One region of the Dechloromonas sp. ARDL1 genome, then DNA from elsewhere that is predicted to be linked to it. Evidence: predicted binding sites of a transcription regulator. Region 1 holds the regulator's gene; each other region holds the start of a gene.

Evidence for each region. Region 1 encodes HrcA, which represses chaperone genes, less so after heat shock. Its sites were predicted from a motif close to TNTTAGCACTCNNNGNCNNNGAGTGCTAANA; they were not measured.
Region 2: the regulator HrcA is predicted to act here: its motif matches at 4,165-4,195, upstream of AB6Q56_RS21050 (co-chaperone GroES).
Region 3: the regulator HrcA is predicted to act here: its motif matches at 2,018-2,048, upstream of rpoH (RNA polymerase sigma factor RpoH).

The regions. Positions count from the first base shown of each region.
Region 1 is NZ_CP168939.1:2,360,220-2,370,244, reverse strand. It holds gene AB6Q56_RS11625 (methyl-accepting chemotaxis protein) at 1-1,452, opposite strand, end outside; gene trxC (thioredoxin TrxC) at 1,685-2,128, opposite strand; gene hemH (ferrochelatase) at 2,198-3,301, opposite strand; gene hrcA (heat-inducible transcriptional repressor HrcA) at 3,301-4,329, opposite strand; gene AB6Q56_RS11605 (NAD kinase) at 4,376-5,305, shown strand; gene recN (DNA repair protein RecN) at 5,305-6,969, shown strand; gene AB6Q56_RS11595 (TMEM165/GDT1 family protein) at 6,994-7,599, opposite strand; gene fur (ferric iron uptake transcriptional regulator) at 7,610-8,032, opposite strand; gene AB6Q56_RS11585 (outer membrane protein assembly factor BamE) at 8,128-8,610, shown strand; gene dapB (4-hydroxy-tetrahydrodipicolinate reductase) at 8,613-9,419, shown strand; gene AB6Q56_RS11575 (response regulator) at 9,425-10,025, shown strand, end outside.
Region 2 is NZ_CP168939.1:4,251,703-4,261,727, forward strand. It holds gene AB6Q56_RS21035 (hypothetical protein) at 1-350, opposite strand, end outside; gene dacB (D-alanyl-D-alanine carboxypeptidase/D-alanyl-D-alanine endopeptidase) at 343-1,779, opposite strand; gene AB6Q56_RS21045 (diguanylate cyclase domain-containing protein) at 1,999-4,068, shown strand; gene AB6Q56_RS21050 (co-chaperone GroES) at 4,281-4,571, shown strand; gene groL (chaperonin GroEL) at 4,615-6,267, shown strand; gene AB6Q56_RS21060 (DUF485 domain-containing protein) at 6,482-6,787, shown strand; gene AB6Q56_RS21065 (cation acetate symporter) at 6,789-8,465, shown strand; gene AB6Q56_RS21070 (response regulator transcription factor) at 8,786-9,457, shown strand; gene AB6Q56_RS21075 (sensor histidine kinase N-terminal domain-containing protein) at 9,435-10,025, shown strand, end outside.
Region 3 is NZ_CP168939.1:4,207,075-4,217,099, reverse strand. It holds gene tnpC (IS66 family transposase) at 1-940, shown strand, start outside; gene AB6Q56_RS20845 (plasmid pRiA4b ORF-3 family protein) at 879-1,535, shown strand; partial or broken gene AB6Q56_RS20840 (transposase) at 1,530-1,763, opposite strand; gene rpoH (RNA polymerase sigma factor RpoH) at 2,081-2,941, shown strand; gene AB6Q56_RS20830 (nitrate reductase cytochrome c-type subunit) at 3,004-3,495, opposite strand; gene napH (quinol dehydrogenase ferredoxin subunit NapH) at 3,526-4,431, opposite strand; gene napG (ferredoxin-type protein NapG) at 4,428-5,300, opposite strand; gene napA (nitrate reductase catalytic subunit NapA) at 5,388-7,937, opposite strand; gene AB6Q56_RS20810 (chaperone NapD) at 7,939-8,205, opposite strand; gene AB6Q56_RS20805 (TatD family hydrolase) at 8,332-9,090, opposite strand; gene AB6Q56_RS20800 (D-amino acid dehydrogenase) at 9,087-10,025, opposite strand, start outside.

The DNA.
Region 1 (10,025 bases):
AGCCGACGCAATGGTGTCCAGGCCGTGACCGACTTCGGCAACCGATCCGTTGGTTGCCTGCAGCACGTTCGAAACCGAGGCCACGGCTGACTGGCTTGTTTCGAGGTGATCAAGCCCTTCTTCGATGCTGCGGCGGACCGAGACCGACTGGGCGCTCAGATTGGCGGTGATGGCATCGATTTCGCTGGCCGAGCGGGAGGATTTTTCGGCCAGCTTGCGGACTTCGTCGGCGACCACGGCAAATCCACGCCCCTGCTCGCCGGCACGTGCCGCTTCGATGGCGGCATTGAGGGCCAGCAGATTGGTCTGTTCGGCAATATCCTTGACTTCGCGGGTCATCATCGTGATCGATTCGGTGTTACGGACGAAGTCGTTGACCGATTCGGCCATTTCCTTGACCGCACGCTCGACGACGTTCATTTCGCCGAGCAGGGTCTGCAGGTTGCGGCTGCCTTCGTTGGCACGTGCCAGGCTTTCCTGCGACTGGTGCTGGACGTGCTCGGCACTCTGCGCGATCGAGGAAATGCTCGAAACCAGTTGCTCCACGGCGGTGGCTGCCAGATCGGATTTTTGATTCTGCTGGTGGGAGCTCTGGGTCACGCGGTCGGCACTTTCAGAGAGCGCGGTAACGCGGGCCGAAACCTGGCTGGCGGCATCGCGGACCTGGCGGACGAGCTGGTTGAAGTTGTCCATCATTTCGTTGAAAACCTGGGCCGACTGGCCGACTTCATCCTTGCCCTTGACGGGTAGCCGGCGGGTCAGGTCGCCTTCGCCACGGGCAATGTCACTGAGCCCCTTGCGCAGTTCGTCAAGCGGTGCGGTCACGAAGTGGTGGGTGATCAAGTAGATGAGAACGAGCAGCACACCCAAGGCTGCCAGTGCAACGCCGGCAATTTTTAGCCGAAACGCGGCAACCTCGGATTCCACGGAATCCAGCGAAACTTTCATGCTGACGATGCCGAGTACCGTGCCTTCTGCAGTTTGATGGCAGACGAGGCAGTCCTTGCCGAGATAGCTCTTGGATGCCTTGGTGGGATTGATCACGTGGAGATAGGAGCTTCCGCTTTCCTTCTCGACCGAGATGTAGGGCGTGCCCGAGGACATCACCTGCTGTTCCTTGGCATCCAGCTGGCGGCTGCTCTTGGTGTCGGGGCCGTACAGCTTGGCCACCGCTTCGCTGCGGGCGACGTGTAAATCCTTGATGATCGATAGCTGTTTGATCTGGTCCAGAAAGACTTCTCGTTGTCCAACCGTTCCAGTGATCATCATGCCGGTCAGGCCGGCCATTGTCATTTCGTGGATGCTCTGCGAGAAATCCTGTGCCTGACGGATGGCGGTTTCGCGGTTGACCTGAGTGGTCCACACGATGGCCCCTGCCCAGATAATGGCCAGAACGACCCATATCGCGGCGGTGAGCCGTATCCAGATTTTCAAGTCGGCGATGCGCGGCATTGTTGTTCTCCCCTGTGACGCTCAAGGGATGTCGGAGCGTCAGATCAATGTCCCGGATTGTGCCAGTTGCGCCGCTTTCCGGCAAAACTATTCCGGAATTGCAAACTTCGTGGCGTTCAAGTAAGGCGACGATTCATGACGGGGGAGAGATGGCGCGACGTGCAGTACCGATTCACGTGGTAGCCGTCGATAACAATGTCAATGCAGCGTTATCGACGGCTGAATCGGGTGGTCAGGGCTTGCGTAGATGCGGTTGCAGCCAGCGCTTCAGGTTGGAGAGGTCGAGCGCCCCGCTCTGCCGAGCGACTTCGCGACCTTGAATGAAAACCGCTAGCGTCGGAATGCTGCGAATGTTGAAGCGGGCAGCAAGCTGTTGTTCGATTTCGGTATTGACCTTGACCAGCCGGGCGTGGGGTTCGAGATCAATGGCGGCTTGGTGGAAGGTCGGGGCCATCATCCGGCAAGGGCCGCACCATGGTGCCCAGAAGTCGACCACCACGGGCAGGTCGCTGCGTGAAATATGCCGGTCGAAATCGGCCTGCCCCAGTTCCAGTGGTTCGCCCGTGAATAAGGCCTGTTTGCACTGGCCGCAGTTGGGGGCATCGTCCAGCCGGATGTGGGGAATACGATTCACTGCTGCGCAGTGCGGGCAGACGACGTGCAGGCTTTCGGACATCTCGAGCTCCATGGATCAGATTATTCTGATGTATGGGCAAGTGCCGGCAATTCAAGTCAGGCGGGTTGTTCAGCTACGGGCACCGCACCGGATGGCCCGGCTGGCGCTGTTTTCCAGTTGTCGGGGATCGATGGCTGACGTGCTGGGCCAGCCGGCAAGATGTTGCTCGGTGAGATCGGCCAGTGCCTTGATCCAGGCATCATCTTCGTTGAGAGCCGGGATGTAGTGGTAGACCTTGCCGCCAGCCTTGAGAAAGTCGTCGCGCCCTTCCTGGGCGATCTCCTCGAGCGTTTCGAGGCAGTCGGCGACAAAGCCGGGGCAGATCACATCCACCCGATGTATGCCCTGGGCGCCCCATTCGTGCAACGTGGGAGCGGTGTAGGGCTGCAGCCATTCCGCCTTGCCGAAACGCGACTGGAAGCAGATTTGAAATTGCTCGGGCTTCAGGTTCAGGCGTTCGGCGAGTAGACGCCCGGTCTTCTGGCATTCGCAATAGTAGGGGTCGCCAAGGTTGAGGCTGCGTTTGGGCAGGCCGTGGAAGCTGATGAGCAGGCGGTCGTTGGCGCCGAGTGAGCCATTGGCCTGCCAGTGCTTACGAACCGTTTGTTCCAGTGCGGCGAGGTAGCCTTCCTGGTCATGGAAATTGCGAACGAAGCGCATTTCGGGCTGGTTGCGTGTCCGCAGCAGCCACGCCGAGCAGGCGTCGACAACGGTCGCAGTGGTACTGGCGGCGTATTGCGGATACAGCGGAACGATCAGGATGCGGCTGGCGCCCTCGGCTTTCAGACGGGTGAGCGTCTCGGGTATCGATGGCGAGCCGTAGCGCATCGCCCAGGTCACGGTGACGCGGTGGCCGCGCTGGCCGAGCAGTCCGTTGAGCAGCTTGGCCTGGCGCTCGGTATGCACGCGCAGCGGCGACCCCTCGGGCATCCAGACGGTGGCGTACTTGGCGGCCGATTTATTTGGGCGCACATTGAGGATAATCCCGTTCAGGATCAGCCACCACAGCGGCTTGGGAATCTCCACGACGCGCGGGTCGGAAAGGAATTGCTTGAGGTAGCGGCGCAGCGCCGGTGCGGTCGGTGCATCGGGCGTGCCGAGATTGACAAGGACGACGGCGGTACTTGCCGGCGTGCCGTGGCGGTGCGGCGGCTCGGGAAGAAAACGGGGCATCAATGATCCGATTTGGTGGAGAGGGCGCTGGAGAGCAGGCGGGCGGTGATGTCGACGATGGGGATGACGCGTTCGTAAGCCATCCGCGTCGGGCCGATGACGCCAACCGAACCGACCACCTGGCCGTCTACGGCGTAAGGGGCGGTAACGACGCTGCATTCGTCGAGCGGAGCGATCCCCGATTCACCGCCAATGAAGATCTGCACGCCCTCGGCGCGGTTCGAGACGTCGAGCAGACGCATCAGGCTGGAGCGCTGCTCGAACAGGTCGAACAGTTCGCGCAGCCGTTTCATGTTCGACGACAGTTCCTCGACGTCGAGCAGGTTCTTTTCGCCGGAGATGACGTAGGGCGTGGCACTTTCGGTCATTGCCGCGTCGCCGGCTTCGAGGGCGAGTGTCATCAGCGGTTTGATGTCGTCGCGCAGCTGGCGGATCTCGGCCGACAGGCGCAGGCGCATCTGCTCGAAATCGAGCCCGGCGAAATTCTGCGTCAGGTAGTTGGCGGCGCTGACCAGTTCGGCAGGCGTATAAGCCTTGTCGGTCGAGATAATCCGGTTCTGCACGTCGCCGTCGGCGGTGACTATGATCAGCAGGATGCGGCGTTCGGACAGGCTGAGGAATTCGATCTGCCGGATACGGCTGGTTGGCCGGCGCGGTGCGATAACGACGCCGGCGAAGTGCGTCAGGCCCGACAGCAGCTGAGAGGCGCTGGCGATGATCTGGCTGGACGGGCGGCCGTGCAGTGCTTCCTCCATCCGGCCCAACTGGCTTGCTTCCAGAGTCTGAACGGTGAGCAGGCTGTCGACGAACAGGCGATAGCCGCGCGCCGTCGGGATGCGGCCGGCCGAGGTGTGCGGGCTGGCGACGAAGCCTGCCTCTTCGAGATCGGCCATCACGTTGCGGATGGTCGCCGGCGACAGGTCGAGGCCGGAAAACTTCGATAGCGCGCGCGAACCGACCGGCTGCCCGTCGGCGATGTAGTGTTCGACCAGCGTCTTCAGCAGGGTACGGGCGCGTTCATCAAGCATGTCCGGATTGTACAAAAAACCGGAGGCCGCGCTACAGGGCATTTTTATGCAAGAATTCAGCCCCATGAACCGAGGCTTTACATCCTACCGCTCCCCCCGGACCATTGCGCTGGTCGGCAAATACCATAGCCAGGAAATTGCCGAATCACTGCGCCGGCTGGCCGAGTATCTCTACGAGCGCGGCGCCTCGGTCTTCATTGAGCGGGAAACCGCCGAGAATATCGGCAAGAAGGTCGATCTGTCGCGCTGGGTGACCTGCGGCTTCAACGACATCGGCGCCCACGCCGATCTGGCCATCGTGCTCGGTGGCGACGGCACCATGCTCAACGCGGCACGCCGCCTGGCCCGCTACTGCGTGCCGCTGGTCGGCGTCAATCAGGGCCGCCTCGGCTTCATGACCGACATTGCCCGCGACGACATGCTGACCTGCATGGACGATCTGCTCGACGGTCGTTTCGCCCCGGAAAACCGCATGCTGCTGGCGGCCGAAGTGACGCGCGAGGGCAAGGAAATCGCATCGAACATGGCGCTCAACGATGTCGTGATCGACAAGGGTGCCATCGGCCGGATGATCGAATTCGAGTTGTTCATCGACGGCGAATTCATCTACAACCTGCGTTCGGATGGCCTGATCGTGTCCACGCCGACCGGGTCCACGGCGTATTCGCTATCGGCTGGCGGCCCCATCCTGAATCCGACGCTGACCGGCATCGCGCTGGTGCCGCTCTGTCCCCATGCGCTGACCAATCGCCCGATTATCGTCAACGACAACACCGATATCGAACTGCGCATTGCCAATGCCGACGATCCGCGCGTGCACTTCGATGGCCAGGTCACGCTCGACCTGCTGCCGGGCGACAGCGTTCGCCTGCGCCGCTCCGAACACACTATCTGCTTCCTGCATCCGCCGGGCTACAGCTATTTCGCCATGCTGCGCCAGAAACTGCAGTGGAGCGAACGGCCGAAAGGGCCCTGATGCTGCACCAACTGACTATCAAGGATTTCGTCATTGTCGACCGCCTGGAGCTCGAATTCGCCAGCGGTTTCGGCGCACTGACCGGCGAAACCGGTGCCGGCAAGTCGATCCTGATCGATGCCTTGGCGCTTGCTCTGGGCGAACGGGCCGATGCGGGCGTTGTGCGTTCCGGTTGCGACAAGGCCGAGGTGGCAGCGTCCTTCGATGTCGCCGCCTTGCCCGATGTCGCCGCCTGGCTGGCGGCCAACGATCTCGACGCCGACAGCGAGCTGATGCTGCGCCGCGTCGTCGATGCCGGCGGTCGGTCGCGGGCCTACATCAACGGCTCGCCGGCCACGGTCCAGCAATTGCGCGAAGTCGGCGAATGGCTGGTCGATATCCACGGCCAGCATGCACACCAGTCGTTGTTGCGGGCCGATGCCCAGCGCACTTTGCTCGATGCCCATGCCGGGCTGGGTGCGACGGCGCGTGAGGTGGCTGCGGCCTGGAAAGCCTGGCGGGACGCCGAGCAGGCTCTGCGTAGCGCCTGCGATGGCGTCGAAGCCCTGCAGCGCGAACGCGAGCAATTGCAGTGGCAGATCGGTGAGTTGGATGCGTTGGATTTTGGTGATGATGAATGGGCAGGGCTGGATATCGAACACCGTCGCCTAGGCCATGCCGCCAGTCTGATCGAAGGGGCGCAGTACGCGCTGGCCGTGCTGGCCGAGGACGATGCGGCGTGCGAGCGGCAGATCGACGGTGTCGCCGACCGCCTGGCAGGCCTCGCCGAGTACGATCCGGCGCTGGCCGAAGTGGCCGAGCTGCTCGGTTCGGTGCAGGCCGAGCTATCCGAAGCAGTCTCCACCTTGCGTCGCTATGCCGACCGTGTCGATCTCGATCCGGCCCGGCTGGCCGAGGTCGAGCGACGCATGGATGCCGTGATGGCCAATGCCCGCAAATTCCGCGTCCAGCCGACGGAACTGCCCGGCCTGCTGGCTGGCTGGCGCCAGCGCTTGGCCGAGCTCGACGAATCGGCCGATCTGGCCGCCTTGGAAGGTAAGGTGGCGGCGGCGCGGCAGGCGTATGTCGCGGTCGCCGGCAAGCTGTCGGCCGGGCGCAAGAAGGCGGCGGTCGACATGGGCCGGGCGGTGAGCGAAGTCATGCGCCAGCTGGCCTTGTCCTCCGGTCGCTTCGAAGTGGCCTTGCCGGCCGTCGAGGGCGGTGCGGTTCATGGCTTGGAGCAGGTCGAATTCCGCATTGGCGGCCTGGCCGGCAACGAAGCCAAGCCGTTGGCCAAGGTCGCCTCGGGTGGCGAATTGTCACGGATCAGCCTGGCTTTTCAGGTGCTGACCTCGCGTTCGGCCAGCGTGCCGACCTTGATTTTCGACGAAGTCGATGTCGGCATCGGCGGCGGCGTGGCGGAAATCGTCGGTCGCCTGCTGCGCGAACTGGGCGGCGAGCGCCAGGTGTTGTGCATCACCCATCTGCCGCAGGTCGCGGCGCAGGCCAACTGGCAGTGGCAGGTGAGCAAGGCGACGCGCAACGGTGCCACCTTGAGCGCCATCCGGCCGCTCGACGACGACGGCCGCGTTAAAGAAATCGCCCGTATGCTCGGCGGAGTCGAAATCACTGATATTACGCTGCAGCATGCCCGAGAGCTGCTGAGTGCCAAGGTTCCAGCCTAGTCCTGCTGTGCAGGATTGCCTGGTTCAGATCAGGCCGAGCAGGCGCAGTGCGGCAAGCAGGGCCAGCAGCAGGAAAAACACGCCGCTGACGCGGTGTATCCAGTGCAGTGGCAGTTGCTTCAGGAAGCGACGGCCGGCGTAGACGCCGAGTACGGATGTCGTGGTCAGGGCCAGCGTAGCACCTACCCAGGTGGCCGCCGGTGCAGCCGTGCTGCCCATGCCGGCGACGGCAATCTGCGTCTTGTCGCCAAACTCGGCGAGGAAAATCATCAGGAAGGTGGTGGCGACGATGCCGTGGCCGGGTTTTTCCTCGATTTCCTCATCGTCGTCCTCGTCCTCAAAACGTAAGGACTGCACGCCGAAAAAGGCGAATAGCACGGCGACTGCCAGGGTGACTACCCATTCCGGGAGCCAGGCAGCCACGGCTGCGCCGAACAGTACGGCCAGCAGGTTGAGGACGGCGAAGGCCGAGACGGCGCCGATCACCACCGGCAGCCCGCGATGACGCGCTGCCAGGGTCATGCAGACGAGCTGACTCTTGTCGCCGAACTCGGCGAGGGCAATCAGCAAATAAGTGGCGCCGGCAGACGAAAGCCAACTCGCCGCGTTGGCGGGCAAGAACTCAGACATGCGCCGGTCGTCAGGTGTTTTTGCTGCCGCAGTCGGCGCAACGACCGTAGATGTACAGGGCGTGATCCTGGATGGAGAAGCCGCGCTCTTCCGCTACCGTGTTTTGCCGTTTTTCGATTTCTGGGTCGAAAAATTCCTCGACCTTTCCGCATTCGACGCACACCAGGTGATCGTGATGCTTGCCGCGATTGACTTCGAATACTGCCTTGCCAGACTCGAAGAAGTGGCGTTCGAGCAAGCCTGCCTGCTCGAACTGTGTCAGCACGCGATAGACCGTCGCCAGGCCGATATCCATGTTTTCGGCAATCAGCATCCGGTAGACGTCTTCCGCCGTCATGTGCCGCATCGTGCTTTTTTCGAAAAGCTCAAGAATCTTCAGGCGGGGAAAAGTGGCTTTCAACCCCATGTTCTTGAGGCTTTGCGGATCGCTCATTGCGGATTTTCCAGAAATAGTTCAAACAAGGCAGGATGCCGATTTCGGGTATGATATACCGCTTCAAAGCCGATTCAAAAATCCGGAAACCCCGAATGCGCCGTTCCCGACTCATGCTCGTTGCTGCCTCCAGTGTGCTTATTTCAGCCTGTTCCTGGAAACCTGGCTTCATCAATGAATACAAGATCGATATCCAGCAAGGCAACGTCCTGACCCAGGAGATGGTCGCCCAGTTGAAACCCGGTCAAACCCGTGATCAAGTACGTTTCGTTCTGGGGACGCCGATGGTTGCCGATATCTTCCATCAGCAACGTTGGGACTATGTCTACAGCTACCGCAATGGCCGGACTGGGACGGTAGAGGGGCGTAAATTCACGGTGTTTTTCGATGCCGATGGGCGCCTGGAGCGTGTCGGTGGTGATGTCGCCGTTGCCGATGTCGCCGAGCTGACCACGCCGCAGAGCAAGAGCCGTCTGGTCGACCTTGGGTCGCTGTCGGGCGAGGCCGCAGACAAGCCGCTGCCGCCGCGCGAAGAGCCGAGCTTTTTCCGGCGCTTTCTGAACATGTTTGGATTTTAAAAATGAGCGCAACACGTATTGGCATCGTTGGTGCCGGCGGCCGCATGGGCCGCATGCTGATCGAAGCGACCTTGAAGGGCGAGGGCGTCGCACTGGGGGCTGCTTTCGATATGCCGGGCAGTCAGACGATTGGGCGGAATGCCGGCGAGCTGGTTGGCCTGGCCTCGGATGTTGTCGTTACCGATGATGTGGCGGCAGGTCTCAATGATATCGATGTCCTGATCGACTTCACCCGCCCGCAAGGCACGCTGGTGCACCTTGAACTCTGCCGCAAGGCCGGTGTTGGCATGGTGATCGGCACTACCGGCTTCGAGGCGGATGGCAAGGCGCTCATTGCCGAGGCGGCCAGGGATATTCCGGTGGTCTTCGCGCCGAACATGGCGGTTGGTGTCAATGTGGTCTTCAAGTTGCTCGATATGGCCGCACGCATCATGAACGAAGGCTACGACATCGAAGTGGTGGAGGCGCACCACCGCATGAAGATCGATGCGCCGTCCGGTACTGCGTTGCGCATGGGTGAGGTGGTTGCTGCCGCTCTGGGGCGTAGCCTTGATGAGTGTGCGGTTTACGGCCGTGAAGGCGTGACCGGTGAGCGCGACCCGTCCACGATCGGTTTTGCAACCGTGCGTGGCGGCGATATCGTTGGCGATCACACAGTGATGTTCTGCGGGATCGGCGAGCGCGTCGAAATTACCCACAAGGCAGGTAGTCGCATGCCTTATGCGCAGGGTAGTCTGCGCGCCGCTCGCTTCATGGCGGGCCGCAAGAGTGGCTTGTTCGACATGCAGGACGTTCTCGGCTTGCGTTAGCGACCATGAAGTCCAGGCTGCTCGCGAAACAGCTGCAGGAGGTCTTCGGTGGAGAAGGTGAGCCGCGCTTCCGTCAGCTGTTGGAGCAGGCCCGTCAGGCAAATCAGTCGGAACTGGCTGACGGCGCTGACAAATTGCTGGGTGTTGTCGATTCGGCCTATAGGGCCTATGCCGGACAGAATCTGAGTGGCTGGTATGCCCGCTTGTCCGGTGATGCACTGACCGACTGGAATCTGGCAACTGGTCATATCGAATCCGGCAAGCAGTGGAAGCAGATGCTCGGCTATGCCGAGGGTGATCTCGATGACTCCATCGTTCAGTGGCAGCGCATGGTTCACCCTGAGGACTTGCGTGTACTGCAGGCTCGAATCGATGCGCACCTCAAGAGTCAGGAAGTCGCCTTTCAGGCCGAATGCCGCTTGAAGGCGAGGGATGGTCAGTGGCGTTGGTTCCTGTTGCGCGGTGCGGTTGCCGTGCGTGATTCGGAGGGGCGGCCCGCACGAGTGTTGATGCTGCAGCGCGATATCAGCGAAATAAAAGCTGCCGAGGCGGCGTTGATTTCAGCAAAGGAGGCTGCTGAGGCCGCCAACCGGGCGCGCGGAGCCT
Region 2 (10,025 bases), 1.9 Mb from region 1:
GGCGACGGGCGGTGCCAACCGGCCAACGCGCCCAAGGTCTGCAGGCCGATGAGGTGCGGGCCGGGATACAGGATGCGATAGCGGTGCTCCGGCAGTGCCTGGGCGAACCAGCGCCGGATCGTCTGGATGCTGTAGTCGTCAATCGGATCGTCACCTGCCGTTCCGCTGGCCCGGATGTGCTCCCACAGTCGTCGTCCGCCATGGCCGAGCAGAATCAGTTGCCGCTCGCCGCCCTGGATGTCGAGCGTGGCCAGCACTGCTTCGGGTAGGCCGGCCAGATCGAAGACGTGCTGCCGGTTCAAGCCCGCTTCGTCGAGAAACCCGGCGGGAAGCGGTTGCGCCTTACTCATTTTCCAGTGCTGGGGTTTTTTCGCCGATGCGCCGCTGGGCCACCCAGTCGATCAGCGCATCGATAGCCGCTGCGCCGGCCTGGGCCTTGGGATGGTTAATGAAAAAGCTTACCGCGTAGCGTCGTCCCTGGGCATCGAGGGCATAGCCGGCAGCCGTCTTGACGCCGTCCAGCGTGCCAGTCTTGATATGCGCCCGACCGGTTGCCGTGGTGTCCTTCAGACGCTTTTTCATGGTGCCGTCGATACCGACGATCGGCATGCTGGAGACGAACTCGGGCATAACCGGGTTTTTCCACGCATCCAGCAGCAGGCGGTTCATGCTGGCGGCGCTGATGCGCTCGCTGCGCGACAGGCCTGAGCCGTTGTCGAGCACCAGTTCGGCGAAACGCAGCTGGCGGCCGGCCAGCCACTCGGCAATGCGCTGTTTCGAGCGCTCGGCTGTGGCGGAGCCATCATTGCCCAGGCTCAGGAAGACCTGGCGGGCCATGACGTTGTTGCTGAACTTGTTGATATCGCGCACGGCGTCGGCCAGCGGCGCCGATTCATGCTGGGTGAGCAGCTTGGCGCCGAGCGGCACGGCGCCGGCGCGAACCTGGCCATCGATGCCGCCGCCCAGTTCCTTCCACAGTGCGCGGATCAGTCCGCCGGCCTGGGCATCGGCCGGCAGCGGCGCGAGATTAAGCGTCTTTTCGCCGCACAGCGCCGGGTAGATGCCGGTGAATTCGAGGCGGTTTCCGTTGTTTTCGGGGATCAGGCGCGTACCGATCGCATCTTTCCAGTTGCTGCCGCATTCGCTGTTGCCGGCGCGCAGCTGGTTATCGATGCGTAGCCCTTCGCTCGGGGTTTCCATCAGCACACGCGGCTTGCCGTTGTCGGGCAGGAGCGTGAAGCGCAGGGCACGGAAATTGAGCAGCAGGCCATCGGGGCCGACGTTGTATGGGCGCATCGGCTTGTCGTCGAAGGCGCCGGGGTCGATGGCCGGCACATTGAACGCGCTGCGGTCGAGCACGACATCGCCGGCAACCTGCCGGATGCCGCGCACACGCAGCTGGCGCAAAAGGCTCCACAGATGTTCGATGGCGAAACGCGGGTCGCCACTGCCCCGGATGTAAACGTTGCCGTCAAGCACGCCATCGAGCGGTGCCTGCTCCGTCCATACCGTGGTCTTCCACGTGTGGGCAGGCCCCAGCAGGTCGAGCGCTGCATAGGTGGTGAGCAGTTTCATGACCGAGGCCGGATTCATCGGCTGACCGGCGTTGTGGGCGACCAGGGGGGCTGATCCATCGACCGGCTGGACCACGACGGCAACCTGCGAGGCCGGAATCTGGGCTGCTTTCAGCGATTTCAGCACGCTCGGCGGCAGGCCGTCGGCGCGCGCTGGAAGCGCCAGGCAGAGTAGGGCGAGCGCAGGAAGGAGCTTGGCGGACATGGACGATTATCTGGGTGTTGCGAAAGGGGGCAAGCGTACCATCGGATGCGGTGCGCGATGTAGCGCTTAGGACTGTTGCATGCGTGAATTTGGTGATATTGTAAATGTTGATAATTTATTTTCGGAGCGCCGTCGCCTTTCATGGGTAAAGTTTTGCCGCTTCTCCGCGTGTCACGATTCGGTTCGCTGGTTCATCTCGGTTACCGGGGGTGGGTTGCCATGGCCTATCTTTTGGTTGCCTTGTTGGCTGGCAGCTTGCTGTATGTCGAATTCAGGGGAATCGATGAGCAGATGAGTACGCTGGCCCGTGAGCGTGGGGCCATCTTGTTCCGTCTGGTTGAACTGACCCGAGATTGGAATGCCCGGCATGGCGGTGTATATGTGCCGATAACCGAGGCAACTCAGCCTAACCCCTATCTGAAGCATCCGCGGCGCGACCTGGAGACGCTTGATGGCAAGCACCTGACCATGGTCAATCCCGCCTTCATGACCCGGCAGATCGCCGAAATTGCCGAACAGGCTGATGGCGTACGTTTCCACCTCACCAGTCTCAATCTGATTCGCCCGGCCAACGCTGCGGACGCTTGGGAGCGCGAGGCGCTGCGCAGCTTTGAGCAGGGGAGGACGGAAGTCCTGGATCTGGTGGTCGACGAGCGCGGACCGCAGCACCGCTACATGGCGCCGCTACTGGTCAAGCAAGCCTGCTTGGGCTGCCATGCCGAGCAAGGGTACAAGATCGGCGATATCCGCGGCGGAATCAGTGTCACCATGCCGGCTGGCAAAATACTGGCCGTTCGCGAAGCACAGCGTTTTCGCGCCGCCTCGGTTTTTGGCGGAGGTGCCTTGTGCCTGGCCTTGCTGATTCATTTCGTCATCTGGGTGTCGCGCCAGAATTTTCTGCGCTTGCAGGAAATTTCGGCAGGCCAGGAGCGACTGATCGCAGAGCGCACGGCCGATCTTTCGACCCTCAACGGCCAGCTGCTGGAGGAGGTCGCCGAGCGCAAGCACAAGGAAGTGCTGATCTCGGAGAGCGAGGCGCGCTATCGCTCGGTCCTGGAGACCAGCCAGGATGCCATCGTGATTGTCGAGGCCCCCTGTTTCAAAATTGCCTATGCCAATGAGCAGATGGCGGTGTTGATGGGCATGGAACTGTCCCGGATTCTTGGTGAACCCTTGCTGAATTTTGTCTCGGCATCGGAGCGTTCCGCTGTCGAGGGCAATCTGGTGCGGCGCCTGCAAGGCGGGCCGGTCTCGGCTACGTCGCGGGTGCGCTTTGCGCGACCGGATGGCGGCCATCTGCGGGTCGGCGATGTTCATGTCGCCCGTATCGACAGGGCTGCCCAGGATGGCCAGTGGGTCGTCAGTATCAAGGACGTGACCGAACGACTGGCCGACGAAAGGGCTCTCCAGATATCGGCGGCGGTGATGGAAAGCGCCTCCGAAGGGATTATCGTGACCGATGCGAAAAATCACATCATGCAGGTCAACCCCGCCTTTACCGCGATTACCGGATACCGACCGTGCGATGTGCTGGGCAAGAATCCGAGTTGCCTGGGTTCCGGTCGTCATGATCCGGGGTTTTTCCAGGCCCTGTGGCAGCAACTTGGCAGCGAAGGTCGCTGGGCAGGAGAGGTCTGGAATCGCCGCCCGGATGGCACGGTGTACGTCGTCTGGTTATCCATTTCCACCATCAGCGAGGAAGGCGTGGAAAGTGGCGGCCGTCATGTGGCAACCTTCATCGACATTACGCAGCGCAAGGAAGTCGAGGAACTGCTTCGCCACCGCGCCCAGAGTGATCCCTTGACGGACCTTCCCAATCGCACCGTGTTTTACGACCGCTTGCAGATGGCGCTGGTGCAGGCACGACGGTATGGCAACGAATTCGCCCTGCTCTATATAGACCTTGACCACTTCAAGGAGGTCAACGACAGCATGGGCCATGCGGCCGGGGACGAACTCCTGGTTGAAGCCGCGCGCCGCATGAAACAAGTGGTTCGCGATTCGGATACCGTGGCTCGCCTCGGAGGCGACGAATTTGCCGTCATCCTGCCGCAGTTGCGTGGACGGGATGAGGTCGGAGAGATCGCGCGGCGGATCGTTGCCGCCCTGCTCGAACCGTTCAATGTGTCCGGAGGGGAGGCACGGGTGTCGGCCAGTGTCGGTGTGGCGATTTATCCGGAACACGGGTGCGATCTGGAGAGCATCCGGGGCAGTGCCGATGCCGCCCTCTATGCGGCCAAGGATGCCGGTCGCAATGGGTATCGGCTGGCAGTGCCGAGAGCAGCCTGAGCAAAAACGGCTGTGCCAAAGCCTTCCGCGCAAAGCAAGGCGCTGCGCGATGCTTTTTTCGGGATGGCTCTTGAAATCTACTTGTCTCGTCCCTATTATTAGCACTCACCCTTGGCGAGTGCTAATAAATTGCCTGCCGGGTTCCCGGTTCCGTACATGACGCGGCCGGCCAATTTCAGTTTTGTTGCAACTCATTTTCAGGAGTCTGTTTTATGAATATCCGTCCTTTGCACGACCGCGTGATCGTCAAGCGCGTTGAAGCCGAACGCACCACCGCTTCCGGTATCGTCCTGCCGGATTCCGCTGGCGAAAAGCCGGATCAAGGCGAAGTCCTGGCCGTTGGCCCGGGCAAGCGCGACGAGAACGGCAAGCATGCCGCCCTCGACGTCAAGGTCGGCGACCGTGTCCTGTTCGGCAAGTACGCTGGCCAGGCCGTCAAGGTCGATGGTCAGGAAGTCCTGGTCATGCGTGAAGAAGACATCATGGGCGTCATCCAGGCCTAAGCGGTCGGACGACTTTCCAAACAGATTAATTCAGGAGTTTTAAATGGCAGCTAAAGAAGTCAAATTCGGCGATTCCGCCCGTGCCCGCATGGTCGAAGGCATCAACATCCTGGCCGATGCCGTCAAGGTCACCCTCGGCCCCAAGGGCCGCAACGTTGTGCTCGAGCGTTCCTTCGGCGGCCCGACCGTCACCAAGGACGGCGTTTCCGTCGCCAAGGAAATCGAACTGAAGGACAAGTTCGCCAACATGGGCGCCCAGATGGTCAAGGAAGTCGCTTCCAAGACCTCCGACATCGCCGGTGACGGCACCACCACCGCCACCGTGCTGGCCCAGGCCATCGTTCGCGAAGGCATGAAGTACGTTGCCGCCGGCATGAACCCGATGGATCTCAAGCGCGGCATCGACAAGGCCGTCGCCGCCACTATCGCCGAACTGAAGAGCATTTCCAAGCCGTGCACCACGACCAAGGAAATCGCCCAAGTCGGTTCCATCTCCGCCAACTCCGACGCCGATATCGGTGACATCATCGCCAACGCGATGGAAAAGGTCGGCAAGGAAGGCGTCATCACCGTTGAAGACGGCAAGTCCCTGAACAACGAACTCGACGTCGTCGAAGGCATGCAGTTCGACCGCGGCTACCTGTCCCCGTACTTCATCAACAATCCGGACAAGCAGATCGCCCTCCTCGACAATCCGTTCGTCCTGCTCTTCGACAAGAAGATCTCGAACATCCGCGACCTGCTGCCGGTGCTGGAACAAGTCGCCAAGGCCGGCCGTCCGCTGCTGATCATCGCCGAAGACGTCGATGGCGAAGCCCTGGCTACCCTGGTCGTCAACAACATCCGTGGCATCCTGAAGACCGTTGCCGTCAAGGCTCCGGGCTTCGGCGACCGTCGCAAGGCCATGCTGGAAGACATCGCCATCCTGACCGGCGGTACCGTCATCTCCGAAGAGACCGGCCTGTCCCTGGAAAAGGCTACCCTGAAGGATCTGGGCCAAGCCAAGCGCGTCGAAATCGGCAAGGAAAACACCACCCTGATCGACGGTGCCGGCGAAGCCGTTTCCATCGAAGCCCGCGTCAAGCAGATCCGTATCCAGATCGAGGAAGCCACCTCCGATTACGACCGTGAAAAGCTGCAGGAGCGCGTTGCCAAGCTGGCTGGCGGCGTTGCCGTCATCAAGGTTGGTGCTGCCACCGAAGTCGAAATGAAAGAAAAGAAGGCCCGCGTCGAAGACGCGCTGCACGCTACCCGTGCCGCCGTTGAAGAAGGCATCGTCGCCGGCGGCGGCGTCGCCCTGCTGCGCGCCCGTGCCAACATCGCCAAGCTGAAGGGCGACAACCACGACCAGGACGCCGGCATCAAGTTGATCCTGAAGGCCATCGAAGCCCCGCTGCGCGAAATCGTCGGCAACGCCGGCGACGAGCCGTCCGTCGTGGTCGACAAGGTCGTTCGCGGCAAGGGCAACTACGGCTACAACGCTGCTACCGGCGAGTACGGCGACATGGTCGAAATGGGCGTGCTGGACCCGACCAAGGTCACCCGCACCGCGCTGCAAAACGCTGCTTCCGTTGCCGGCCTGATGCTGACGACCGAGTGCATGGTTGCTGAACTGGCTGAAGACAAGCCGGCCGGCGGCATGCCTGACATGGGCGGCATGGGTGGTATGGGCGGCATGGGCGGCATGGGTATGTAATGTCCTGCTGAGCCTTTGCGCTTACGCAAAAAGCCTCGCCTCGTGCGGGGCTTTTTCTTTTTGTGCTGACGAAATCCCGAGCTCTCCCAAGGTTTTTTGGCCTTGAATTAACTTTTGAGAAACGCGTTACGCCCTGTAAGTTAGGCGTAAGACGCCAAGCCTAAATTACGCTCCGCAGCAATGCCTCTATAAACAAAATCTGAGGAGCAAATCAATGCAAGACGTACTTGATCGGATTACCAAGAATCCGAAATTCCACGAGTTCATTGCCATGCGCAATCGATACTCGATCATCATGGCCATCATCAGCGCTGCTGCCTACTACGGCTTCATCCTGCTGGTCGCCTTCGATAAGGAACTGCTGGCACAGAAGATCGGCGCCGGTGTGACCACCCTCGGCGTTCCGCTGGGCGTTGGCGTTATCGTTTTCACCATCGTCCTGACCTGGATCTACGTCCGTCGCGCCAACACCGAGTTCGATGCGACCAACGAAGCCATCATCAAGGAGGCGCAGAAGTAACATGTCCATCAAGCACATTCTCTCCGCTGTAGCCGCACTGGCGCTTGCCGGCGGTGCCTATGCTGCCGGCGCCGATCTCGGCCAGGCTCAGAAGCAGGCAACCAACTGGACGGCCATCGTCATGTTCGGCCTGTTCGTCGGCTTCACCCTGTACATCACCAAGGTTGCCGCAGCCCGCACCAAGTCGGCTGCCGACTTCTACACCGGTGGCGGTGGCATCACCGGCTTCCAGAACGGTCTGGCCATCGCCGGCGACTACATGTCGGCCGCTTCCTTCCTCGGTATTTCCGGTCTCGTGTTCGCCAACGGCTTTGACGGCCTGATCTTCTCGATCGGCTGGCTGGTCGGCTGGCCGGTCATCACCTTCCTGATGGCCGAGCGTCTGCGCAACCTGGGCAAGTTCACGTTTGCCGACGTGGCTTCCTACCGTTTCGCCCAGACTCCGGTTCGCGTCTTCGCGGCTTCCGCTTCCCTGGTCATCGTCGCCTTCTACATGATTGCGCAGATGGTCGGTGCCGGTCAGCTGATCAAGATTCTCTTCGGTCTCGAATATCTCTACGCTGAAATCCTCGTCGGCTGCATCATGCTGGCCTACGTCCTGTTCGGCGGCATGACCGCGACGACCTGGGTGCAGATCATCAAGGCCGTCATGCTGCTCGGTGGTGCCACCTTCATGGCCGTGGCCGTTCTGCTGCAATTCGGTTTCTCGCCGGAAGCCCTGTTCGCCAAGGCGGTCGACGTGCATACCAAGAAGGAAGCCATCATGGCGCCGGGCGCCCTGATCAAGGATCCGATCTCCGCCATCTCTGTCGGCATGGCGCTGATGTTCGGTACCGCTGGCCTGCCGCACATTCTGATGCGCTTCTTCACCGTGCCGAACGCCAAGGAAGCCCGCAAGTCGGTTGCCTGGGCGACCACCTGGATCGGCTACTTCTACATCCTGACCTTCATCATCGGTTTCGGCGCCATTACCAACCTGGTTCAGAACCCGGGCGATTTCTACGTTGGCGGCGAACTGGCCAAGGGCCTGAAAGGCGGCGGTAACATGGCTGCCGTGCATCTGTCCAAGGCAGTTGGCGGCGACTTGTTCCTCGGCTTCATCTCCGCCGTGGCCTTCGCCACCATTCTGGCCGTGGTTGCTGGTCTGACCCTGTCCGGTGCTTCCGCCGTGTCGCACGACTTGTACGCTTCCGTGTTCAACAAGAACTGCTCGTCCGAACAGGAACTGCGCGTCTCCAAGATGGCTACCCTGGCTCTGGGTGCTCTCGCCATCGTTCTCGGCATCATGTTCGAGAAGGAAAACGTTGCCTACATGGTCATGCTGGCCTTCACCATCGCCTGTTCCTCCAACTTCCCGGTCCTCTTCATGTCCGTGCTGTGGAAGAACTGCACCACCCGTGGTGCCGTGGTCGGCGGTTTCGTTGGTCTGATCCTGGCTGCCGTGCTGACCATCGGTTCTGCATCGGTCTGGGAGGCTGTCCTCCACAACCCGAAGGGCTCCGCCTGGTTCCCGTACAACTCCGCTGCCATCTTCTCGATGACCGCTGCCTTCTTCACGATCTGGCTGGTGTCCATTCTGGACAACTCCGAACAGGCCAAGAAGGAACGTGCTCTGTATCCGTCGCAACAGCTGCGTTCGGAAACCGGTCTGGGTGCTGCCGCCGCTTCGGCTCACTAAGCGAGACTGCAACAAACAAAAAGCCCGGGGTTTCCCGGGCTTTTTTTCGTTCTCTTTTTGCGGTGCGCGCATATTGACGCTCGCTTTTTCAGATTGTGGGCGTGCTTGTGCGCTGCGGAATTGGAAGCGCAGTTTCTTTGTTAGACTGTAGGGGTTTTGCAGGGGAAAAAAACGGTAGGGGGTTGCCCAGTGCAGGATCGGGCGACCCCCTGAGCAGCGGTGAAACCGCATACTCCGAAGACCATAAAAGGAGAACAGCCCGGTCAGAATAGGCGGGCTGCCTTACAGAAATCTTACGCCGTCAAGGGCGAGTATCGAAAATGCGCATTCTTATCGCTGAAGACGACACCATCATTGCTGACGGTCTTTCCCGCTCGTTGCGCCAGGGCGGCTATGCCGTCGATTGGGCGGCCAATGGGGTCGATGCCGATACCGCTTTGGTGACGGTGTCCTATGATCTGTTGATTCTCGATCTGGGTTTGCCCAAACTCTCGGGCCTGGAGGTGCTCAAGCGCCTGCGCTCGCGTAACTCCCAGGTGCCGGTGCTGATCCTGACTGCGCTTGACGGAACCGGTGACCGCGTCAAGGGGCTTGATCTGGGTGCCGACGACTACATGGTCAAGCCATTCGAGTTGGCGGAACTGGAGGCCCGGGTACGGGCGCTGACCCGCCGCTCGGCCGGTACTTCTCCAACTATCCAGTGCGGTGCACTGACCTACGATCAGGTCGGTCGGGTGGCGCAGATTCAGGGGCAGGCGCTCGACCTTTCGGCGCGCGAGGTCGGCCTACTGGAAGTCCTGCTCAGCCGGATGGGGCGCCTGGTCAGCAAGGACCAACTGGTCGACCATCTTTGCGGTTGGGGCGAGGAAGTCAGTCATAACGCAATCGAAGTCTACGTCCATCGGTTACGCAAAAAAATCGAACCCGGCGGCGTGAAGATCGCAACCGTCCGTGGCCTGGGCTACTGCCTTGAGCGACCGCAAGGCGAATAACCCCTCGTCATCCACGTCGGAAACCGAGAGGTCGCTGTTTGGCGAGATTCTCGACTGGATGCTCGCCCCCCTGCTTTTTGTCTGGCCGCTGAGCATCGCGTTTACGCACTACTTTGCCAACAACGTCGCCAACTATCCGTATGACCAGGCCTTGCGCGAGCATGTCTCGGCGATAGCGCGCCAAGTCAAGCTGGTGGGCGGTAAGGCGCAATTGTCGTTGCCGGCGTCCGCACGCGCACTGCTCCGGGCGGACGAGACGGACAGTGTCTATTTCCGGGTCAGCACCATGGATGGCAAATTGCTGGCGGGCGACAAGGATTTGCCGGCCATCGTGCCCGTGCCTTCCGGAGAGGCAGGCTATGGGGAGATTTTCCTGCGCGACGCGGATTACAAGGGGCAGGATTTACGGCTGGCCTACACTTATCTGAGCGAGCCGGGCATGCCGAGGGCGCAGTGGGTTGTCGTCGAGGTGGGCGAGACAACGGAAAAACGAAGTCAGTTGGCCAACAAGATCGTCGCCAGTGTCATCCTGCCGCAGTTCATCATCATTCCGCTGGCCGTGATGCTG
Region 3 (10,025 bases), 1.8 Mb from region 1:
CGGTCTGGACCTGGACAGGGCACTCCTGGCCGAATGGGTTGGACATTGCCATGACTTGCTCTCGCCGCTGGTGGATGCGATCCGGCGTTATGTCCTGGGCGGCAGCAAGGTACATGCCGATGACACACCGTTACCAGTGCTCGCGCCGGGCAAGGGGCGAACCAAGACCGCAAGGCTGTGGACGTATGTGCGGGATGATCGCCCAGCGGGAAGTGGCGATCCGCCAGCAGTCTGGTTTGCCTACTCGGAAGATCGCAAGGGACAACATCCCCGTGATCATCTGAAATCCTTCCGCGGCATCCTGCAAGCCGATGCTTATAGCGGGTTCGATGCCTTGTACGAGATTGGCAAGATTCAGGAAGCCGCCTGCTGGGCGCACGTCCGGCGCAAATTCGTCGATGTCTATCGGGCCCAGGCTTCGCCCATCGCGGCCGAGGCCATTGCCCAGATTGCCGAGCTGTATGCCGTCGAAAGTCAAATCCGTGGCCGATCGCCCGGTGAGCGGCAGGTCATTCGTCAAGTGCAAGCCTATCCCTTGCTCAAGATCATGCATGCCTGGCTCGACGCTCAGCGCCAGCGGATATCACGCAAATCCGGCCTTGCCGATGCAATCAGCTATGCGCTCAATCACTGGTCTGCGTTGATCCGCTATGCCGCAGATGGCCGAATCGAGATCGATAACAATGCGGCAGAGCGTGCATTACGCGGAGTCGCTTTGGGGCGAAAGAACTACCTGTTCGGCGGCTCGGATGTCGGCGGCGAGCGCGCAGCCAGCATGTATTGCCTGATCGGTAGCGCGAAACTCAATGGGATTGATCCCGAGGCTTACTTGCGGACAGTCCTGACCCGGATTGCCGAGCATCCGATCAATCGGATTCATGAGCTACTCCCGTGGAATCTTTACCCCGATCACGCCACCGTTGAACAGAAAGCTGCCTGAAATGAGTAACGTCATTGCGCTGAAGAAGCCCAGAGCCAAGAAGATTCCCGATCTGCTGCAACTGAAGATTGAGCTGGCCTGGATCAAGCCGACCATCTGGCGGCGCATCCTGGTGCCGGAGTCGATCACGCTGGGCAATCTACATCAGGTCCTGCAAGTCACCTTCGGCTGGTGCGATTACCACTTGCACGAGTTCGACTTTGGTGGCAAGCGCTTCGGCATTCCCGACCCCGAATTCGATTGGGAGCCAGTTCGCCCGGAGACACGAGTCCAGCTCAAAACCGCCTTGGGCGGCATGAGTTCGTTCAAGTACATCTACGACTTCGGCGATCACTGGGAACACCGGGTCAAGGTCGAGAAGAAATTGCCAGGCGATCCCGAATTGAGCCACCGTGCCATGCTCCTGAAAGCCGCGAATGCCACACCTCCGGAAGATGTCGGTGGCGCGCCCGGTTACGCAGACTTCGTGGCAGCCATGACCGACCCCAACCATCCCGAGCACCAGTCGATGTCCGAATGGCACGGCGATGCCTTCGATCCCGCATTCGTGGACGTCGTCGCCATTAGCCTCGCTTTACACGACCTGAAAATCTGATTTCAAGACGGCTTCGGGACGACGCTTACTCTTCAGCCGGGTGTTCTCTGCTTCCAGCTCCTTTAGGCGCTTCGCGTCCGAGACGCTCATCCCGCCAAACTTGCTGCGCCAGAGGTAGTAGCTGGCTTCCGAGAAAGCGTGCTTACGGCACAACTCGGCAACCGGCATCCCCGATTCAGCTTCCCGCAGGAAGCCAATGATCTGTTCTTCAGTGAATCGCTTCTTCATGTCCAATCTCCTTGTCGTGGTGGATTGGACTCTAAAGTCAGGCGCTACTCAATTCCGGGGGGACGTCGCTGGCAATAGAGGAGACTCTATTTGCTGATACAACCATTCCAATCGAATAGACAATTCCTTCGTAAACGTAGCTCTTTGGAATTAGCCCCTCGGTGCCTCTTTCGGTTAAGTGTTTTCGACTTTACCTACCCACTTTTGATGTTAGCTAACCGGCTCATGCGCGGTGCACTGAAACTTTTTCAGGGATTTAGCACTCTTAGTCAGCGAGTGCTAAAATAAGTGTGAACCTTGAAGGAGGACTTAACGCTATGACCCATGCCTTGGCTCTTCCCATCCCATCGACTGTCGGGAATATCGACGCCTACATCCAGGCAGCGAATCGTTACCCGATGCTGTCCGAAGCAGAGGAAGTCCGACTGGCCGAGCGTTTCCACAACGAAGGCGATGTGGAGGCGGCGCGTCAGCTTGTGCTTTCTCACTTGCGCCTCGTCATCTCCATTGCACGCGGCTACCTTGGCTATGGCCTGCCGCACGCCGATCTGATCCAGGAAGGCAATATCGGCCTGATGAAGGCAGTCAAGCGCTACGACCCGACACGTGGCGTGCGCTTGGTGTCCTTCGCCATGCACTGGATCAAGGCCGAGATTCACGAATACATCTTGAAGAACTGGCGCCTAGTCAAGGTCGCCACGACCAAGGCGCAGCGCAAGCTGTTCTTCAACCTGCGCAGCCTGAAGAACGAGTACGAAGGCGTCGATACGCTGTCAGGTTCGCAAGCTGCCGAAGTGGCCACCCGCCTGGGCGTCAAGCGCGAAGAGGTCGTCGAGATGGAAACCCGTCTATCCGGACGCGACCTGGCGTTGGAGGGCAACCCGGACGACAGCGAGGAAGCCTTCGCGCCGATCGACTACCTCGCTGACTCGCGCTACGAGCCGACGCGGGTACTGGAAAACAAGGCGCAGGCCTATCAACAGAACGAAGGCCTCCACGCAGCGCTGGAAGGACTTGATCCTCGCAGCCGCCGCATCGTCGAGGCACGCTGGCTGAACGAAGGCGAGGCGGCGACCTTGCATGAACTGGCCGCCGAATTCGACGTATCGGCCGAGCGCATTCGCCAGATCGAGGCCAAGGCCCTGCAGAAGATGCGCGGCTTGCTGACGGCCGACTGAAGCGGGGGCATAGCCCGATAGCAAAAAGGGAGCCGAGGCTCCCTTTTTTAACGTCCGTCGCTTCAGTTCTTTTTCTTGGCCGCCTTGCCTTTGCTCTCGGCCAGATTGCCCTTGAAGTCGTTGTCGACCAGCGGCGGTGCGTCAACCTGCGGCACGTGGCACTGGACGCAGTTATGACGGGCAGCCGAGGCTTCCGGCAAGACCCTGCCTTCACGGTCGCGGAAGTGGCTGTCACCGACTTTCGGCGCCTTCTTCTTCTGGTAATTCGCCGCGCTATGGCAGGTCATGCACTGGTTTTCCTCCAGCGTGATCTCGTCGAAGTTCTCGACAGCATGCGGGATGACCGGCGGCTGCTCCTTGAAGGTCCGCGCCACCTTTTCCTGTCCGCCCGGTTTGCCCCCCAGGTATTTTTTGGCCTCAGGTGCCTGATCGACGGAAGCGACATCGCTGCCACGCATCGGTTTCGGCGCTTCCTGGGCAAAAGTCGGTGATACGAACGCCCAGCAGGCGACGGACGCCAGAACGGCGCAGGACAGCTTCAGGGTGTGTTTCATGATGGGCGCTCCTCCTCTAAGACTCGATCATCACTTGGCTCCGGACTGCACCCTGATGGAAGCAGTTGAAGCCGGGTTATTGCCGCGTAATCCGAAGTTGAATACATCCTTCGAACAGACATCGATACAACGTCCACAATTGGTGCAATTGGCAGCCAGAATCACCGGGCCGACACCCTTGCCCTCGCCCTTAAGGGCGGGACGGATGACTTGCGGTTCCGGGCAGACTTCGAAACAGTCCATGCAATCATTGCAAGCACTGCGCTTGCTGGCCGAAACCCGTACCGGGCTCCACTTGCCGAGCAGGCCGTAAAAGGCGCCCACCGGGCAAAGCCGTCCGCACCAGCCGCGATTCATCACAAACAGGTCGAACAGGAAAATGGCCAGAACGACCATCCAGGCCGTTCCGATCCCGAATATCAAGCCGCGATGCAGCATGGAAACCGGGTTGATCAGCTCCCACAGCACGATACCGGTCAGAGCCGAACCCAGCAGGGTCATGCCCAGTATCCAGTAGCGCGTCTTGGCCGACAGGCTGCTCGCTCCCTTGATGCCGAGCCGGTCGCGCAGCCAACCGGCGGCATCGGTCACCATGTTGATCGGACATACCCAGCTGCAATAGACGCGGCCACCAACCAGTAAATAGAAGGTGATGGCAATCGCGACGCCGATCACCCCCAGCTTTTCCGGCACGTTGCCGGCCGCCAGCGATTGCAGCGCGACATAGGGATCGGTCAGCGGCAGCACGTTCAGGGTATAACTGTAGTTCAGGTTGCCCTTGACGATCCAGAGTCCAGCCAAGGGCCCGAGCAGGAACAGCGCGAGAATGGAAAGTTGTGACACACGGCGCAGGAGCAGCCATTTGTGGGCACCCAGCCAGCCCTTCTCCTCGATCGCTTCGGCACCGATACGTTTCTTGTGGGCGGCCCGGCTCATGGCTTGCCCCCCAGGCCAGGCGGCAGGCTGGGAATGGTCACCACCTCCTGGCCCGACATACCGCGCATGGCCTCGGTCTGCCCCGATGCCGGATCGTAGTGGCCGGGGAGCCGCGCCCCTTCCGGCAAACGGTCCGGCAGATCGACCATCTTCGATTCGTCGATCAGCGAATGTCCGGCCTTCTTCTGCTCTTCCCAGCCCAGTCGGTAGTGCTTGCCAAGTTCGCCCTTGGCCAGCTTGGGCGGCAGGATGCGGATGGCGGCCTCTTCCAGCACACAGGATTTCTCGCACTTGCCGCAGCCGGTGCAGTGTTCAGAATGCACGGTCGGCAGGAACATGGCATGGCGCCCGGTGCGCGTATTGGGCTGCATGTCGAGCGTGATCGCCTTGTCGATGACCGGGCAGACGCGGTAACAGACATCGCAACGCAGGCCGAGGAAGTTGAGACAGGTTTCGTGGTCGATGAGTACCGCCACGCCCATTTTCGCCTTGTTGATGTCGGTCAGGTCATGATCCAGCGCCTTGGTCGGGCAGGCCTTGACGCAAGGGATGTCCTCGCACATTTCACAAGGAATATTGCGAGCGGTGAAATACGGTGTGCCGGTCGCTACCGGCGCCTCCGGCTTGGCGAGTTCCAGCGTGTTGTAGGGGCAGTCGCGCACGCACAGGCCACAGCGTATGCAGGCACCGAGAAAATCCGCCTCGGCCAAGGCGCCGGGCGGGCGCAGAGCCAGGGCGGGCAGTGCCTTCGACTGTTTGGCATAAAGGCCAAGCCCCAGTCCCAACATGCCGACGCCGCATGCCATCTTGGCGGAATCGAACAGGAACTGGCGGCGGGCCGCGCTATTTTTTGGGGGTATTGCCGTCATCTCTCATCTACTCTGCAGTTCAGCCAGCGCCGGACGGGCCCCTTTTCCCGTCCGGTACCGGCGCTCCCTGATTGCCTTGTTGTTCCCTTACGCCTTCACCACCTTGCAGGCGCACTTCTTGTAGTCCGTCTCTTTCGAGATCGGACAGGTCGCATCCAGCGTCAGTTTGTTGATCAGGCGATGTTCGTCGAAGAAGGGCGCGAAGACCAAGCCGAGCGGCGGCTTGTTGCGCCCCTTGGTTTCGACGCGCAACTGGACCTCGCCGCGCCGGGTAGCCAGCTTGACCACATCGTTGCGGGCCAGCCCTCGCTTCTTGGCGTCTTCGGGATGCATGTAGAGCACCGCATCCGGCATCGCCTTGTACAGCTCCGGCACGCGGCGCGTCATCGATCCGGTATGCCAGTGCTCCAGCACGCGGCCAGTACACAGCCAGAGGTCGAATTCCGCGTCCGGCATTTCGGCCGCCGGCTGGTAGGGCAGCGCGAAGGCGATGGCCTTGCCGTCCGGATAGCCATAGAAACGCACGCCCTCGCCCTTCGGAACATAGGTATCGTAACCCTCGCGGAAGCGCCACAGCGTTTCCTTGCCGTCAACCACCGGCCAGCGTAGGCCGCGCGCCTTGTGATAGACGTCAAACGGGGCCAGATCGTGGGCCTTGCCACGACCAAAGGCGGCGTATTCCTCGAACAGGCCTTTCTGAACGTAGAAGCCGAAGGACTGGGACTCGTCGTTCATGTAGTCCTTGATGCCGTGGGCGTTAACCTTCTTCACCTCGTCGAGACCGAACTTGTTGACCTGACCGTTGGCAAAAAGGACATCGAACATCGTCTTGCCCTTGTATTCCGGATTCTTGTCGAGCAGTTCGGCCGGCCAGACCTCCTCGATCTTGAAGCGCTTCGAGAACTCCATGTACTGCCACAGATCGGACTTGCCCTCACCCGGCGCCTTGACCTGCTGGCGCCACATCTGGCCACGCCGCTCGGCGTTGCCGTACATGCCTTCCTTTTCCATCCACATGGCGCAAGGCAGGATCAGGTCGGACGACATCGCCGAAACCGTCGGGTAGACGTCGGACACCACCACGAACGCCTTGGGATTGCGCCAGCCCGGATAGATTTCATCATTGACGTTCGGGCCGGCCTGCATGTTGTTGGTCGTCGACGTCCAGTAGAAGCCGAGCTTGCCGTCCTTCAGCGCGCGGCTCTGGGCCACGGCGTGCAGGCCGATCCAGTCGGGAATCGTTCCGGCCGGCAACTTCCACAGCTTTTCCGACAACTCGCGGTGCTTGGGATTCATCACCACCATGTCGGCCGGCAGACGGTGGGCAAAGGTGCCTACCTCGCGTGCCGTGCCGCAGGCGGACGGCTGGCCGGTCAGCGAGAACGGCCCGTTGCCCGGCTCGGAAATCTTGCCGACCAGCAGGTGCACGTTGTACATCATGTTGTTCACCCAGGTACCACGGGTGTGCTGGTTGAAGCCCATCGTCCAATAGGAAACGATCTTGACCTTCGGGTCGGCGTAGGCCTTGGCCAGCGCTTCGAGGTTTTCCTTTGGCACGCCGGAAATCTCGTGCGCCTTGTCGAGCGTGTATTCGGACACGAAGGCGGCGAACTCGTCGAAGGTCATCGGCGTCGAGTTGTTCGGATTGCCCTTCGGTTTGCCGTCCTCGCCCGGGTAGCCGTTGTTCATCGCCACCTTTTCCAGCGGGTGATTCGGGCGCAGACCGTAGCCGATATCGGTGACGCCCTTGGCGAACTTCACGTGCTTGGCGACAAAATCCTTGTTCACCGCACCAGTCGTGATGATGTGGTTGGCAATGTAGTTGAGGATGGCCAGGTCGGACTGCGGCTTGAAGATCAGCGTGTTGTCGGCCAGCTCGCAGGAGCGGTGGCTAAAGGTCGACAGCACGTGAATCTTGACGTGCTTGGCGCTCAGCCGACGGTCGGTGATGCGCGCCCAGAGTATCGGGTGCATCTCGGCCATGTTCGAACCCCACAGCGCAAAAACGTCGGCATGCTCGGCGTCGTCGTAACAGCCCATCGGCTCGTCGATGCCGAAAGTACGCATGAAGCCGGCCACGGCCGAGGCCATGCAGTGGCGGGCGTTCGGGTCGATGTTATTGGAGCGGAAACCGGCCTTGAACAGCTTGGCGGCGGCGTAGCCCTCCCACACCGTCCACTGGCCCGAGCCGAACATCGCGATGTTGCGCGGCCCGCCTTCCTTGAGCGCGGCCTTGCACTTCTCTTCCATGATGTCGAAGGCCTGCTTCCAGGAAATTGGCTTGAAGTCGCCGTTCTTGTCGTACTTGCCATCCTTCATCCGCAACATCGGCGTCTGCAGGCGGTCCTTGCCATACATGATCTTGGAAAGGAAATAGCCCTTGATGCAATTCAGGCCGCGATTCACCGGCGCCTCCGGATCGCCCTGGGTCGCAACGACACGGCCGTCCTTGACCCCGACCAGCACGCCGCAACCGGTACCGCAGTAGCGACAAACCCCCTTGTCCCAGCGTACCCCGTCCCCCGCTTTCTGCTGGGCCACAGCCAAGCCGGGAACGGTAATGCCGGCAGTTACGGCAGCCGCCGCCACCGCGTTGCTCTTGATGAAATCACGCCGGGTCAGTTTTACTTGCATCATCTCAGGCCTCCTCGTCTGGATCGGATTCGTACTGGTGGTACACCAACGAAGCCGAGAGCACGCCCGGCATCCGGTGTATCGCTTCAAATGTGGTGACCGTGGCGCCTTCAGATGCGCTTTCGATGGACACGATGATGCGCCCATCTTCATTGACGACATGAACCTCCACGCCTTCGAGTAGCCGGAGTTGTTCGGCCACCTGTGTTGCGTCATCCGGCAAGGCACCGATGATGACGCTGGAAATATTGATGCCTTGGGAGGCTTTCATGTCCATGCTACGCCCAGTCAGTTTGATGTCAGCTCGGGCAGGCTACGCTCCTCAGGGCATGCTTCTTTAGCGCAGATCAAATCCGGCAAAATACCCCTGCAACTTCTAATGAAATGTTGACGGGGATCAAATACGGGGCAATACGCGTCGCGCGTTGGCTGTCGTTGCAGCAACGACAGCGGGGCGGGTGATGCCGCGCAAATCGGCCAGCACATCGGCGATCGTGGGCAATTCGGACGGGGCATTGCGGCCGCCGTTCAGCCAGGCGGGGGGAATATCCGGGGCATCGGTTTCAAGGACGATGGATTCCAGCGGCAACTCGGCAGCCAGTGCCCGGATGCGGGTCGAACCGCTATACGTCATCGCGCCGCCAAAACCGAGGACGAAGCCGAGCTGGATGAAGGCTTCGGCTTGCTGACGGCTGCCGTTGAAAGCGTGGGCGATGCCGCTGCGCACCCGGAAACGGCGCAATTGCTTCAGGACCGGATCGACCGCCCGCCGCACATGCAGGACGACCGGCAAATCGAATTCGCGGGCCAGTTTCAGCTGTTCGACAAAGAAGAACTCCTGGCGCAGGGGATCGCTGTCGGTAACGTAATGATCGAGACCGATCTCGCCGACCGCGACGGGGTTTTCGTCCGCCAGCCAACGGCGCAGCGTCGCCAGATCGCCCTCCGCCGCCTGCATCACGTAAAGGGGATGAATGCCGTAGGCCGCCGCGCAACCGGCGTATTGCGCCACGGTCTGCCGTGTCTTGCCGAAGCCGGCGACCGTCACCGCCGGCACGACCAGCTTCGTCACGCCGGCCGCCAGGGCCGCTGCATGCACCTCGCGCCGGTCGCCGTCGAATTCGGCTGCGTCGAGATGGCAGTGGGTATCGATCATCCGCGCAGGAAGGGAAAATCGGGGTCGGGCAGCGTGCCGCTCATCATCTCGGCCAGCGCCGCCGCCGAGCCGCAAGCCATCGTCCAGCCCAGCGTACCGTGACCGGTATTGAGCCACAGGTTGGCGAAACGCGTCCGCCCGATCAGCGGGACGTTGGAAGGGGTCGCCGGGCGCAGGCCGCACCAGAAAGCCGGCTCGCCCACGGTCCGCAGGTGTGGAAACAGTTGTCTTGTCCGGTCGATCAAAGCCTGGCAACGCACCGGGTTGAGGTCGAGGTTGTAACCGTTGAACTCGGCTGTCCCGGCGACCCGCAAGCGATTCCCCAGCCGCGAGAAGACCAGCTTGCGCTCGTCATCGGTCAGGCTGACCGACGGCGCATGGCTGTCATCGTCCAACGTCAGCGTCGCCGAATAACCCTTGGCCGGATAAACCGGCACGGAAACGCCGATGGGCCGCAGCAGAAGCGGCGAATAGCTGCCCAATGCGACGACGTAGGCATCGGCCGTCAGCAATTCGGGTGCATTGCCGTTGTGCACGACCATGCCAGCCACTTTGCCGGCACGCGTGGCAATCCGCTCGATCGTCGTTTCCATGCGGAATTCAACGCCCGCCGCTTGCGCATGCCCGGCCAGGTCCTGCGTGAAGCGATGGGCATCGCCCGACTCGTCCGAGCGCGTGTAGTCGCCACCGACGAGCAAATGGCGGGCATCGACGAGGGCCGGCTCCAACTGGAGACAACGCTCGACATCGACCGTATCGCGATCGAGTCCCAGCTGACGCATCAACCGGGCGGCTTCGGCCGCCAGGGCAAAATCCCGGCGGTCGGTGTAGATGTGCAGGATGCCGCGCTCGAGGTGGTCGTACTGCAAGTCGAGCTCGGCGCGCAAGGTCTGCAGACAGCGCCGGCTGTACAGTGCGAGACTGACGATGGCGGC